Regions from separate parts of the Streptomyces sp. NPDC107528 genome, predicted to be linked through region 1. Evidence: riboswitches for the same ligand, from Rfam matches in the RefSeq annotation. Region 1 holds a riboswitch; each other region holds the start of a gene.

Region 1 (4,769 bases):
CTGGTGCAACGGCCGGGTCGGCATGTTCGGCATCTCCTGGGGCGGCTTCAACTCCCTCCAGATCGCGGCCCTCGCGCCCGAACCGCTCAAGGCGATCGTCACGGTCTGCTCCGCGGACGATCGCTATGACAACGACGTGCACTACATGGGAGGTTCCGTCCTCGCCGTCGACATGCACGCCTGGGCGTCGACGATGCTCGCCTTCGCCGCCCGCCCGCCGGACCCGCAGTATGTCGGGGACGCCTGGCGGGAGATGTGGCTCAAGCGGCTGGAGGCCGTCGAACCGTTCCTGCACACCTGGCTCGGCCACCAGACGCGCGACGACTACTGGCGCCACGGCAGCGTCTGCGAGGACTACGGCGCGATCGACGCCGCCGTCCTGGCGGTGGGCGGCTGGCACGACCCGTACCGCGACACCGTCCTGCGTCTCGTCGAGCACCTGCCGGCGGACCGCGTGCGCGGCCTGATCGGCCCCTGGTCGCACCAGTACCCCGACCGCGGCCTGCCGCCGGGCCCGGCGATCGGCTTCCTCCAGGAGACGCTGCGCTGGTGGGACCACTGGCTGAAGGACGAGGACACGGGCGTCATGGCCGAGCCCCTGCTGCGCTCGTACGTCAGCGACTCGCACCGCCCGGCCACGGTGTACCCCACGCTGCCCGGCCGCTGGGTCGGCGAGCCGGCCTGGCCCTCTCCGCACGTGCGCGCGGTGACGTACGCCTTCCAGGGCGCCCCCGTCCTCGTCCGCTCCCCCATGCACACCGGGATCGACGCCGGCCGCTTCTTCCCCTTCGGCAACGATGCCGACCTGCCGCCGGACCAGCGGGAGGAGGACGCGCGGTCGGCGTGCTTCGAGTTCGAGGTGGGCGAGGAGACCTGGGTGTCGGGGCGGCCGAAGGTGCGGCTGCGGCTGACGTCGGAGGTGCCGCGCGGGCAGGTCGTCGCCCGGCTCTGCGACGTGGCACCGGACGGCTCCTCGACCCTGGTCACGCGGGGCGTGCTGAACCTGTCGGCGCGCCACGGCCGGGACCGCGCGGTGCCGTGGGAGCCGGGCGCCACCGAGGACGTGACCTTCGAGCTGAACGGCATCGGCCACGCCTTCCCGCCCGGGCACCGCATCCGCCTCGCCGTCTCCTCCGCGTACTGGCCGTGGATCTGGCCCCAGCCGGACTCGGCGGCGGGCTTCGGCCTGGAACCGTCGGGAAGCTCGCTGGAACTTCCGGTACGCGCGCGTGCGTTGGACGAGTCAGCAGACGACACAGCGATCACCTTCGAGGAACCGGAGCAGGCGGAACCGCTCGGCGTGAACTCCCCCATCACGCTGGACGAGCCGCGCCCCGAGCGGCTCGTCGTGCGGGACGTGGCCAAGGGCGAGTGGCGCCTGGACGTCGACCCCCGGTACGGCGGCACGCGCGTGTACCCCGACGGCCTGGAGTTCACCGAGGACGCGCTGGAGACGTACACGATCAACGAGTGGGACCCCTTGTCGGCCCGTACCCGTTCGGAGTGGTCGATCCGCCTGCACCGGCCGGAGCTGGGGTGGGACGCGACGGTGCGGACGCGCTCGGAGATCAGCTGCGACCGGCATGACTTCATCGCCTCCAACGAGGTGATCTGCCGGGAGGGCGAAGAGGTACTTTTCCACCGGACATGGGAGAAACGGACTCCACGGACAGCCGGTTAAAGGCGAGTTGGAATCATTGCCCGATTTGCCGCTCTTGTGGATGCCAGTGAGTTGGGTCACTCGCACCCGGTCACGCACCACCTCGGGGCACCCGCGTCTCCCCTTGCCTCAAAAGCAAGTTGAGGCTTGGCAACCGCAAAGGATCAAGCGCCCCATTCACACCAGACCATGGTCAACCGGCCGACAGGTGACCACGGCACTTGTTCCGGGCATGTGCTCTCGCATACGTTCCCGCTCAGTCGGGCGGACGCCTAATCCTGCCGCCGCCCGAGTCACCCACCCACGCAACTCACTCACGCACGGCAGGAGCGGGGGACCCAGGTAAGTCGCCGGACCGGACGCCTTGATGGCGCACCGAACCGGCTCGGGGTGAAGTCGCACCGCCACACGGCGGCGCGGCCGGGCATCTCCCGCCCGAACCCGACAGCTCACCTCGCAGGCGCCGGAGAGGAACAGCGCCATGCCCCGAGGCAAACACCGCCGCCCCCGCACCAACCCGCTCACCCGGCACGTCATCGCAGCCGGCACCGGCACCGCCGCCCTCGCCATCCCGCTCCTGAGCGCGACCACCGCGAGCGCCGCACAGCCCGCCCAGTCCCCCACCGTCGCGCAGGCCGCTCCCCAGGCCGCCGTGAAGGCCAAGACGGTCACGTACACGACGAAGAAGGGCGACACGCTCTACGGCGTCGCCGACCGGTACGACGCGCAGGGCGGCTGGAAGCAGCTCTACAAGGACAACCGCAAGGCGATCGGCGACGACCCCCGTCTGATCCACCCCGGCCTCGACCTGGAGGTCCGGGCGACGAAGAAGGCGAGTTCGCCGGACAAGTCGGCCGACAAGGCGTCCGCGCCCGCCAAGAAGTCCAACGTCGCCAAGGCCACCCAGTCCTCCGTGAAGACGTACCCGAACAACCTCGACGGCTGGATCCGCAACGCGCTGGACATCATGGCGCAAAACGGAATTCCGGGTTCGTACGAGGGCATTCAGCGCAACATCATGCGCGAGTCGTCCGGCAACCCCCAGGCCATCAACAACTGGGACTCCAACGCCGTCGCGGGCACCCCGTCCAAGGGCCTCCTCCAGGTCATCGACCCGACCTTCGCGTCGTACCACGTGCCGGGGACGGTGTACGACCCCTTCGACCCGGTCGCGAACATCACGGCCGCGTGCAACTACGCGGCCGCGCGTTACGGCTCGATCGACAACGTGAACGGCCCCTACTAGGCCCTGGCGCGGGGGCCTGGTCCGACGACGTGCCCTACTGGGCGAAGTCGGCCAGGCGCCCCGCGAACAGCCTCTCGAGGACGACGGCGATGCCGTCGTCCTCGTTCGAGAGGGTGATCTCGTCGGCGACCGCCTTGAGTTCGGGATGCGCGTTGGCCATCGCCACCCCGCGGGCGGCCCAGTCGAACATGGGGATGTCGTTGGGCATGTCCCCGAAGGCGATCGTCTCGTGCGCGCCCAGACCGAGATGCTCGGCGGCGAGGGCGAGACCGGTCGCCTTCGTGACGCCGCATGGCTGGAGTTCGACGGTCCCGGGCCCCGACATGGTGACCGTCGCGAGCGACCCGACCACCGACCGCGCCGTCGCCGCCAACTCGTCGTCGGACAGGGTGGGATGGCGCAGCAGCACCTTGCTGATCGGCTCGCACCACAGGTCGTCGCGGTGCCGGACGCGTACGGCGGGCAGGGTGGGGTGCGGCATCAGGTACCCGGGCTCGATGAGCGTGAGGCCGTCCACGCCGTCCTGGTCGACGGCCGCGTACACCTGCCCCACCTCGGCCTCGATCTTGCCGAGCGCGGTCTCCGCCAACTCCCGGTCCAGGGTGATGGACCACAGCAGACAGTCCGCTCCGGCGTCGTACAACTGCGCGCCCTGTCCGCACACCGCGAGCCCCCGGCTGCCCAGGACGTCGAGGAGCGGGCGCACTCTGGGCGCCGGCCGGCCCGTCACGACGAGGTGCTGCGCACCGGCCGCCGCCGCCTGCGCGAGCGCGTCGAGGGAACGGTCGGAGAGCGTGTCGTCGCCTCGGAGCAGCGTCCCGTCCAGGTCAGTGGCGATGAGTGAATATGCGATGGGTCGGGCCATGATCAGAGAATACGGACAGGAGGCCCCATCGACTCGACTCGAACCGGACGGCTGCTGTGTTCACATGTGTTGACACCTGTTCCGGTTCCAGTTCTGATTCCACCCGGGCAACTTCCTTTTGCTTGTGGCGATTTCACTCCCACGTGGTGCCGGCGAGCTCCTGGGCGGCACCGACTCAGGTCTCGTCGACGCGGCCGAGTGCGGCGACCTGCTGATTCGCCCGCCCCGACGACGCGAGTTCCGCACTGCCCAAGACCCTCGTCTCACCCGTAACGTGTGGCCAGACCACATGGCACGGAGCGTATGAGAGTGAGGCAGCACCCCATGCCCCCCTTCGATCTCCCCGAGGGCGACCCCTTCGGCACGCACAACCTTCCGTACGGCGTCTTCTCCCTTCCCGGCTCGGACTCCGCGCGACGGGTCGGCGTCCGGCTCGGCGACCACGTCCTCGACGCGGGCAGGGCGGCCTACGCGCTCGGCTCGCCGTACGCCCCGCTGCTCGCCCAGGACTCCCTGAACCCGCTGCTCGCCGCCGGCCACACCACGTGGTCGGACGTACGGCGCGCACTGACGGCCTGGGTGACGGTGCCGGCGCACCAGGAGGCCATCGCGGACCTTCTCCACCCTCTGTCCTCAGTCACCCTGCACCTCCCCTTCGAGGTCGCGGACTACGTCGATTTCTACGCCTCCGAGAACCACGCCCGGAACGTCGGCCAGATCTTCCGCCCCGACGCCGAGGATTCGCTCACCCCCAACTGGAAACACCTGCCGATCGGTTACCACGGGCGCGCCGGCACGGTCGTGGTCTCCGGCACGGACGTCGTACGTCCGTCCGGCCAGCGCAAGGCCCCCACTGATCCGGCGCCGGTCTTCGGCCCGTCGGTCCGCCTCGACATCGAGGCAGAGGTCGGCTTCGTGATCGGCACGCCCTCGGAGATGGGCAAGCCGGTGGCGCTGGGCGACTTCCGTGAGCACGTCTTCGGCCTGTGCCTGCTCAA
Region 2 (4,769 bases), on a different contig from region 1:
ATGTACGTCCTGTACATTTTTTACAGGCACCCGACGAGGGAGCGTGAGCCATGACCCGACCGTCAGCCCGCTATGTACTGCCCGAGTTCACCGAGCGCACGAGTTCAGGCACCAGGACGCAGGATCCGTACTCGAAGCTGCTGGAGGAGCGGATCGTCTTTCTCGGCACGCAGATCGACGACATCTCGGCGAACGACGTGATGGCCCAGTTCATGTATCTGGAGCACAAGGACCCCGACCAGGACATCTCGCTGTACATCAATTCACCCGGCGGCTCGTTCAGCTCGATGTCGGCGATCTACGACACGATGCAGTACGTCACCTGCGACGTGGAGACGATCTGCCTGGGCCAGGCCGGCGCGTCCGGCGCGGTGCTGCTCGCCGCGGGCACGCCGGGGAAGCGGTTCGCCCTGCCCGGGGCCCGGGTGGTGATCCATCAGCCGGGGCTGCCCGAGCCGGTCGAGGGCCAGGCCAGCGATCTGGCCATCCAGGCCGACGAACTGACGAGGATTCGGGCCCGCCTGGAGGAGATGCTCGCCCGGCACACCGGGCGCAGCCGCGAGCAGGTGTCCAAGGACATCGAGCGGGACAAGATCCTGAACGCCCAGGAGGCGCTGGAGTACGGACTGGTGGACCGGATCATCCCCAGCCGCAAGGCGACCCTCGCGCCACCCACGGGGCGGTGATCGGCCGGTGCTGCCACCCGAGTTGCCGCCGCTGCCCGCGCTGACCCGTGCGGAGGGCGAGTTGATCGACCGTTATCTCGATGTGGTGGACCTGCTCGGCCGGATCAACCCGGCGCAGGACGGCGACACCTACCGCGGACTGCGTGCCGCCCAGGCGCTCGTCCGCAGAGCGGCCGAGCTGCGGGACGCGCTGGCGCTGATGCACCAGCGGGGCGAGACGGAGCTGCACGCTCCCACGCTCGCGCGTGCGCTGCGCGTGCTGGACGGGGAGCGCCGCACGGCTCGCGTCACGCTGCCGCCGCGCTCCGACAGTTGACGACGTGTACAGGACGGTCCCGGACGTCTCGATCCCACTGACGAGGCGTCCGGACCAAGGCTGAAACGGACCAAACGGCGTACCCCCTTTCGGCGTATCCGTGGCTCCTTTTGCGGGCCCGTCAGGGTTGCGCATCGGGCATGAGTCCAAGGCGGAACAAGGCGCTCCATCGCTGGTCCGGGACGCCTTCACCCTCTGGACACCCTCTCGAACACACGGGTACCCACCCGAACGGGTGAGTGGTGACTAACACCACAAATCACCGGTTCCGCTGGGTATTTCGCTCATCCGTGCACCAAGATCCCTGTCTGACGACAAGCCCCCGCCGCAGCGGCGGGGCGGTCCGGGCGGACGCCGAGTCCTGCCGCCGCCTGGATGACCGGTCGACAGGAGTGGATCGGCAGGAGTGGAGGACCCGAGCAAGACGGGTCGCCGGAGCGGACGTTCGTTCGATCCGAGCAGCCCTTGGGGTGAAGCCGCAGCAATGCGGCCGGGCAACTTCGCCAGCCCGAATCCGACAGGTCATCCTTCACAGGCGGCTGACGAAGGGTTGCGCATGACTGCGCTCAATCGTGTCCCGTCGCTCATGGCCCGGGCCGGTACGGCCTCGGCTCTCACCATCGCCGCGGTGGGCGGCTCGATAATGGCGCCCGGCTTCACGTCCGAAGCGGAGGCAGCCACACCGGCGACGAAGGCACTTCAGATCGCGGCCTCCAAGAAGGGCTCCCCGTACAGGTGGGGCGCCACGGGGCCGAACCGGTTCGACTGCTCCGGGCTGACGCTCTACTCGTTCAAGAAGGCGGGCAAGAAGCTGCCCCGTACGGCGGCCCAGCAGTACAACAAGACCCGCCACATCTCCGCCAAGAGCCGCAAGGCCGGAGACCTGGTGTTCTTCCACTCGGGGTCGTACGTCTACCACGTCGGCATCTACGCCGGGAAGGGAAAGATCTGGCACTCCCCCAAGAGCGGGGACGTGGTAAGGCTGCAGAAGATCTGGACCAGGAGCGTCTGGTACGGCCGGGTCAAGTGACCCACCCGGGGGTGATGGCGGCGGCCTGACACGCCGTCATCGCCCTCGGGGCACGAGAAGGGCCGTCAGACGGCCATCAGCGGCCCGGCGAGGAGCCCGACGCCGAAGGCCGTCAGCGCGACGCCGGTGACGGTCGTGACCGCCCGGGCGGCGCGCGGCCGGCGCAGCCACCGCCCGAGCCGGTCCACCAGCAGGGCGACCACCTGGAACCACACCAGTGCGATCGCGAGCACGATCAGTGCGAGCAGCAGCGTCCGGGGCAGCGCGGGAGCGCCCGCGGGCACGAACTGGGGCAGCACGCTGAGGAAGGTCAGGGACGCCTTCGGGTTGAGGGCGTTGGTGACGAAGCCCTGCCGCAGCGGTCGCCCGGTGGAGTCCTCGCCCGTGTCCGCCACTTCACTGCGCCGCTGCCGCAGGGTCTGGACGCCCAGATACAACACATAGACCCCGCCGACCACTTGGAGCGCGCGGAACAGCGCCGGTACGGCGGCCAGGACCGCGGCGACCCCCAGCACGGCCAGCGTCACATGCACCAGCAGCCCGGCCCCGATCCCGAGCGCGCACGCGATACCGGCCCGGCGGGAGACGAGGGCGTTGCGCACGACGACCGTGAAGTCGGCGCCGGGCATGGCGACGAGGCCGGCGGAAACCCCGGCGAAGGCGATGAGCTGAGCGTCCATGGCACCCAGCGTGCCGCGGGGAAGCCTTCAGCAGGTATGTCGAATATCCTGGGTCTGCCTAAAGCATTGCTTTAGGCAGACAGGCTTGGACGGACGAGGAGCCCGGCATGTAAGACCCGACCAGGCTCGCCGCCCTGGTGGCGGTCGCCGAGGCGGGCTCGATCACCCGGGCGGCGGAGCGGCTCGGCTACACCACACCTGCGCTCTCCCAGCAGCTGGCCAAGCTGGAGCGCGAGGCGGGCACCGCCCTTCTGGTACGGCATCACCGCGGGGCGCGGCTGACGGGTGCGGGCGAGCTGCTGGTGGCGCGGGCGCGGCGAGTACTCGACGAGCTGGAGCGGGCCCGGCACGAGCTGGCCCGGCTGACCGGCCTGTCGGGCGGCACGCTCCGGCTCGGCACCTTCCAGACCGCGGGCATCCATCTGCTGCCGCCGGCCCTCAGCGCCTTCCGGCGGGCCCATCCGGACGTGGAGCTGACGGTCGCCGACTACGAACCGTCGGCGGGTGTCGCCGCCGTGGCGGCCGGGGAGGTGGATCTGGCGCTGACGCACGCGTATGAGCCGGGCGACCCGATTCCGCTCGCGTCCTCGGTCCGCGTCGAGCCGATCCTCGTCGAGGAACTGGTCCTGGTGTCCGCTCCGGGCCACGCCCTCACCACCGGGACCGCACGGCTGCCGCTGGCCGAGCTCGCCGGGCAGCCGCTGATCAGCATGGCGCCGGACGCTCCGGCCCGGCGAGGGGTGGAGGCGGTGCTGGCCCGGGCGGGGGCCTGGCCCTCGGTGCTGGTGCCGACGCCGGGCTATCTCCTGGTGTGCGCGCTGGCCAGTGCGGGGCTCGGGGTCGCGGTCGTACCGGAGATGGTGGCGCGTACGTCGGTCACGCCGGTCGGGGTGCGCGCGCTGGAGGGCGCTGAGCTGCGCCGTACGATCTCGGTCGCCTTCCGGAGCGAGGAGGCGGCCCCGGCCGCGGATGCCTTCCGGGCTCTGCTGCGCGGCTCGTTCGGCCGGTCACGGCAGACCTGAGGGGCGGGCCTGCGGCTACGGTTCCTGGGGCCCTGCAGTCGGCACGGGTTCCGCGGGCACCGTCCACGGCAGTTCGATGGAGATGGTCTTGCCGCCCTCGCGGGTCGGGCGCACTCTCAGCTTGCCGCCGCATTCCGCGGTCAGCCAGCGGATGATGACCAGGCCACGGCCGTTGTCCTGCTGGACGGCTGCGGGCAGCCGCTTGGGGAAGCGCGGGTGGCTGTCGGTGACCCCGATGCGCAGGTGTTCGTCACGGTCGAGCACGAGGTCCACCGTGAAGGTGGGTGACTGGCCGAGGGTGTGCTGTACGGCGTTGGTGGTGAGTTCGGAGACGATCAGGCGGATGGTGTCGGCCACTTCCGTGTCCGGTGGCAGTCCCCACTCCGCAAGGGTGGTGACCACATAGGTCCGGGCCGCGGAGACCGAGGCGGGATCGCTCGGCAGAGTGACGGATGCTTCCAAATGGTCTGCCATGGCGATGTCGTCCCTTTCCCAACGGGACCGCAGTCCGACACAGAGCGGAGGGTTCGAGTACGGTCCCGGACTGGTGCTTCGTCGCCAGACTGCCATTACCAGGGCCGTCACGGTGCCGATCCCCCGAGATATGCATATATCTGTCGCTCGAAGCGGTGAACTCTGCGACGGCAGACCGTATTTGGACGGCTCGGTTGGAGTAAGGAGTTACGCATGCAGCACGGTCCCGCGGTGCGCCGCCGGAAACTGGGCGCGGAACTGCGTGCGTTGCGCACCGGGGCCGGGCTCACCAGTGGTGAGGCGGCCCGGCTGGTGGGCTGGCACCAGTCCAAGGTGAGCCGGATCGAGACGGGCGCCAGCGGGGTGAAACCGGCCGATGTGCGGTTACTGCTCGACGTCTACGGCGTACAGGATGCCCAACTACGCCAGTTGATGCTGGCGTTGGCGGGCTCCGACGAGGGTGACGGCCGGGATCACTGGTGGCACGCGTACCGCGGAGTGCTGCCGACGACGTACCGCGACTTCATCAGCCTGGAGTCCCAGGCGAGCGCGATGCGCACG
Region 3 (4,769 bases), on a different contig from region 1:
GATCGCGGCGGGGGACCCTCGGGTGACTTACGCCACGGTCTACACGAGCCTGGAGCCCTGCACACATCGGGCGTCCCGGCCGGTTCCCTGTGCGCGGTTGATCCTCGATGCGGGGGTGCGGCGGGTGGTGACGGCCTGGCGGGAGCCGGACACCTTCGTGGCGGGGGCCGACGGGAGCGGGCTGCTGGCGGGGGAGGGAGCGGATGTCGTGGTCCTGCCGGAATACGAGGGGCGGGCCAAGGCTCCGAATGGGCATCTGCTGCCCTGACCGCCCCGCCCGACGGGTGCGGAAAACACCGTTCAGGGCGGGGCCGGGGAAACGCGTGTGCATCTTGTCCTGCGGATGGCGTACTATTGAGTCATCGCCGCGGGGTGGAGCAGCTCGGTAGCTCGCTGGGCTCATAACCCAGAGGTCGCAGGTTCAAATCCTGTCCCCGCTACTGATGACTCAGGGTCGGAACTGATCAGTTCCGGCCCTGAGTGTTTTCCCCCCGACCGCGCCGCTCGTCCGGTCGGCCCTCACCACTCGCCCCGCGCTCCCGCATCGGCAACCCTGGTGAGGTGGAGCAACGGCGGATCTCGTACGCACGCCGGTTCGTCCGGCTGCTCCCCGCCCTGCTGATCGCGGCCGGATGCGTGTACGACTCCGTCACGCCCACGGACTTCACCGGCGCCCCCTTCTTCACCGCCGCACCCCTGGTCGCCGCCCCGCTCTACTCACAGCGCGGCACCGTACTCACGGGCATCGTGGCCGTCACCGCCCTGCTCGTGCTGCGCATCGTGCGCGGCGGCCTGCCCCGGGCCGGGGCGATCACGGAACTGGTCACCGTGGTCACCGTCTCCGTCCTCGCCGTCCTCATCAACATCCTCGTCCGCCGCAGCGACGAACGCCTCGCCTCCGCCCGCGAGATCGCCGAGGCCGCCCAGCGCGCCGTACTGCCCCAGCCCGCCGAGCGGATCGGCGGCTTCCAGATCGCGGCACGGTACGAGGCGGCGCAGGAGGGCGCGTCCATCGGCGGCGACCTGTACGCCGTGCAGGACAGCCCGCACGGCCTGCGGGTCGTCGTGGGGGACGTACGCGGCAAGGGCATCGGGGCGGTGGGCGCGGTCGCCGTGGTCATCGGGGCCTTCCGGGAGGCCGCCGAGCAGGAGGCCACGCTGGAGGCGGTGGCACTGCGCCTGGAGCGGGCGCTGGCCCGCGAGCGCGACCGGCGCGAGTGGGCCGAGTCCGACGAGGGGTTCACCACCGTCGTGCTCGCCGAGCTGCCGCACGGCAGCGGGATCGTGCGCCTCGTCAACCGCGGGCATCCCTCGCCCCTGTTGCTGCACGCCGACGGCACCGTGCGCGCGCTGCCCGCCGCCGAGCCCGCACTGCCGCTCGGCATGCGGGACCTGGGCGTCTGGCCCGACCGGGCCCAGGAGGCCGACTGCCCGAGCGGGGCCACGCTGCTCCTGTACACCGACGGCCTGAGCGAGGCACGGGACGCCGGCGACCGCTTCTACGACCCCGAGGCGGGACTCGCGGGGCGCGCCAACGCCCGCCGCGAGCCGGCCGCGCTGCTCGGCGTCCTCGCGACGGAGGTGCGGCGGCACTCGGGGGGCGGGATGGCGGACGACATGGCCCTCATCGCCGTACGGCGGCCGTGATGTCACCGGCCGTGACCGGGTGATCCCCCTCCGCATAACAACTGACATACCGTCAATACCCGTGTGACGCCTGAGGTCTGGCCAACTCGCCCGATTTAGGCCGCTCATGACCCGTAAGTCCGGGCGAAAATCGTTAATGATCAAGTGGAACAGCTTGGAATCAGCACCCCGGGTCTATTAACGTTCGATAACGCAGCGCGGTCGTCCCAGCCGTCACAAGAGTCGGCTCCGTGCGCACGCGCCGAATCTCGAAAGGGAACCGGGGAACCACCACCTTGGGGTGAATCGCGCAAATACCACCGTGAACTCACGGGCGGTATACGCGCGTAGGAGACCTTCCTGCTCCGAACCCGTCAGCTAACCCGGTAGGCGAGAAGGAAGGAAAGGAGTACGCCCACGTGGCGTCCAACCGGCCTGCCCCGCAAGCCCCGTTCGTGCCGAGTCAGCGCAATACCGACACCTTCGGCTACGACCGCGACCGCACCGACGAGGGCCCCTTCGAGGAGTGGAACCCCACCGCGGAGTCCCTTCGTCCCGTACGCGGCAGGCATCGCGTCTCCAAGCAGCGCGGCGGGGGACTCGCCCGCAGCTCCACGGTCCTCGGCGTCGGTGTCATAGCCGCCGTCGGCGCGGGCGGCATGGCCAGCGCGAACAGCGGCAAGCCGCCGGTCGCCATCACCATGCCGGACCTGCCCCTGATCTCGGACGACTCCTCCGACCCCGCCGAGGACGCGGCCACCGCGCTCAGCACCATGGGCGAGACCTCCGAGGACACCGCGCAGGGCGGTTCCGACGCCGGTGAGGCGCTGCGGAGCCGGATCATCGCGCAGGCCGAGTTCCAGCAGGACCAGATCGACAGCAAGGCCGCCGCAGCCGCGGTCGCCGCCGCCGAGAAGGAGGCCGCCGACGCGGCCGCCAAGGCGGAGAAGGAAGCCAAGGCCAAGGCCGCCGCCGCGAAGGCCGAGGCCGAGGAGGAGGCCCGCAAGAAGGCCGAGGCCGAGCGACTCGCCGAGCTGGCCAAGCAGTACACACTGCCGACCTCCTCGTACACCCTCACCTCGACCTTCGGGCAGGCCGGCGCCTACTGGTCCTCCGGCTACCACACGGGCCTCGACTTCGCCGCGCCCACCGGGACGCTGATCAAGGCCGTGCACAGCGGCACGATCACGTTCGCCGGCTGGGACGGCTCGTACGGCTACAAGACCGAGCTCACCCTCGACGACGGCACCGAGGTCTGGTTCGCGCACCAGTCCTCGATCAGCGTGAGCGTCGGCCAGAAGGTCAACACCGGTGACGTCATCGGCCGCGTCGGCGCCACGGGCAACGTGACCGGCGCCCACCTGCACCTCGAGGTGCACCCCGGCGGCAGCTCCAGCGGCATCGACCCGCTGGCGTGGCTGCGCGGCAAGGGGCTCACGCCCTGAAGTCCTGACGGCCCGTGCGCCTGTTGAGGCTCGGCCACTTCTGAACCCCGGCTTCCTGCTCCGATCCTCGGCAGTCCTGACGGCGTCCCCCCGACGTCAGGCCTGCCGGTATCCGCAGCGCCGGGGTTCGCCTGTTTACGGGAACTTTGCGGCCCTTCCGGAAGATCGGCCTCCATCACGGACGTTGATGTCGAGCATGACTTCTCTACGCAAGCTCGGCTCCTCCGACCTCGAGGTCTTCCCGCTCTGCCTCGGTGGCAACGTCTTCGGCTGGACCGCCGACGAGCCCCAGTCCTTCGCCGTCCTCGACGCGTACACCGAGGCGGGCGGCAACTTCATCGACACGGCCGACTCGTACTCGGCGTGGGTCGAGGGCAACGTGGGCGGCGAGTCCGAGACCGTCATCGGCAACTGGCTGAAGGCGCGCGGCAACCGGGCGGACATCGTGATCGCCACGAAGGTCAGCCAGCATCCCGACTTCCAGGGCCTCACCGCCGCCAACATCAAGGCGGCCGCAAACGCCTCCCTGCGTCGCCTCGGCACCGACCACATCGACCTCTACTACACCCACTTCGACAAGCCGGAAGTGCCGGTCGAGGAGATCGTCGGCGCGCTGGACGAGCTGGTGAAGGCGGGCAAGGTGCGCGACATCGCCGCCTCCAACATCTCGGCGACGCGGCTGGAGGCGTCCCTCGCCTTCTCCGACCGCGAAGGCCTGGCTCGCTATGTCGCCCTCCAGCCCCACTACAACCTGGTCTCCCGCGACACCTACGAGGGCGAACTCCAGAACCTCGCCGAACGGCAGGGCCTGGCGGCGGTCCCGTACTTCGCCCTGGCGGCCGGGTTCCTCACGGGCAAGTACCGCGCCGGTACGGCCGTGGACAGTCCCCGTGCCCAGGGCGCCGGCAAGCACGCGGAGACGGAGCGGGGCCGCAGGGTGCTGGCGGTGCTGGACGAGATCGCGTCCGCCCACGAGGTACCCGTGGCCGCGGTGGCCTTGTCCTGGCTCGCGGCCCAGCCGACGGTCACGGCCCCGATCGCCTCGGCACGGACGCCGGAGCAGCTGCCGGCGCTGCTGGGGGTGGCGGAGCTGACGTTGACGGAGGGGGAACTGGGGAGGCTCACGGCGGCGTCGGCATGATCCTCCCGCCGCCCCACGGTCACGTCCGATAGGGGTTGTACGCGGGGTAGGGCGCCGCCGCCCCGTATCCCGCGTACCCGCTCCCGTACGGCTGCCAGTGACCGGGCGGCGCCCCGTACCCATGAGCCGGCGGCCAGACCCGCGCCGCGGCCACCGCGTGCTCCAGTGCCGGCCGTGCGACCTCCCGGCGTCGCCACAGCTCGTGCAGCAACTCGTGTTCCCGTACGACGAAGTCGGCGCCGGCCCGCCCGCGGCGTCCCCGGTGCCGTAGGAACGCCAACGACGTGGCGTAGGCCTCGTACTGCGCCACGGCCCGCGCCGCCGTCCGCCCGCCGTGGCGGCGCGCGTACTGCCGGGCCACCCGCCGGTCCCGCATCGAGCCCAGTGCGTACGGCTCGCTCGGCGACAGCCACCCGGTGACGACATAGGCGGGCAGCTCCTCGCGCACGGTCCTCAGCTCGCGCTGCCGGGTCCAGATCACCAGCCAGGTGAGCAGCCCGAACGTGGGCACCATGAAGGCCGCGTACACCGCGAAGAACCCGAACTCGCCGAAGGAC

Evidence for each region. A riboswitch is a leader RNA that binds a small molecule or an ion and turns the genes downstream of it on or off. The one in region 1 is predicted to bind cyclic di-AMP.
Region 2: linked by a shared signal. The riboswitch ahead of ACZ7L5_RS34055 (C40 family peptidase) and the one ahead of ACZ7L5_RS37565 (LysM peptidoglycan-binding domain-containing protein) in region 1 are both predicted to bind cyclic di-AMP.
Region 3: linked by a shared signal. The riboswitch ahead of ACZ7L5_RS16885 (M23 family metallopeptidase) and the one ahead of ACZ7L5_RS37565 (LysM peptidoglycan-binding domain-containing protein) in region 1 are both predicted to bind cyclic di-AMP.

What each region holds. Positions count from the first base shown of each region.
Region 1 covers NZ_JBVKAV010000014.1:105,042-109,810, forward strand. The annotation lists gene ACZ7L5_RS37560 (CocE/NonD family hydrolase) at 1-1,681, shown strand, start outside; cyclic di-AMP (ydaO/yuaA leader) riboswitch at 1,962-2,136, shown strand; gene ACZ7L5_RS37565 (LysM peptidoglycan-binding domain-containing protein) at 2,142-2,906, shown strand; gene ACZ7L5_RS37570 (HAD family hydrolase) at 2,941-3,771, opposite strand; gene fahA (fumarylacetoacetase) at 4,096-4,769, shown strand, end outside.
Region 2 covers NZ_JBVKAV010000012.1:144,497-149,265, reverse strand. The annotation lists gene ACZ7L5_RS34065 (ATP-dependent Clp protease proteolytic subunit) at 51-686, shown strand; gene ACZ7L5_RS34060 (hypothetical protein) at 694-1,002, shown strand; cyclic di-AMP (ydaO/yuaA leader) riboswitch at 1,361-1,555, shown strand; gene ACZ7L5_RS34055 (C40 family peptidase) at 1,559-2,032, shown strand; gene ACZ7L5_RS34050 (LysE family translocator) at 2,098-2,712, opposite strand; gene ACZ7L5_RS34045 (LysR family transcriptional regulator) at 2,847-3,734, shown strand; gene ACZ7L5_RS34040 (ATP-binding protein) at 3,750-4,208, opposite strand; gene ACZ7L5_RS34035 (helix-turn-helix domain-containing protein) at 4,422-4,769, shown strand, end outside.
Region 3 covers NZ_JBVKAV010000004.1:683,333-688,101, forward strand. The annotation lists gene ACZ7L5_RS16870 (dihydrofolate reductase family protein) at 1-268, shown strand, start outside; tRNA gene ACZ7L5_RS16875 (tRNA-Met) at 367-440, shown strand; gene ACZ7L5_RS16880 (PP2C family protein-serine/threonine phosphatase) at 544-1,647, shown strand; cyclic di-AMP (ydaO/yuaA leader) riboswitch at 1,877-2,034, shown strand; gene ACZ7L5_RS16885 (M23 family metallopeptidase) at 2,046-3,071, shown strand; gene ACZ7L5_RS16890 (aldo/keto reductase) at 3,268-4,212, shown strand; gene ACZ7L5_RS16895 (PrsW family intramembrane metalloprotease) at 4,232-4,769, opposite strand, start outside.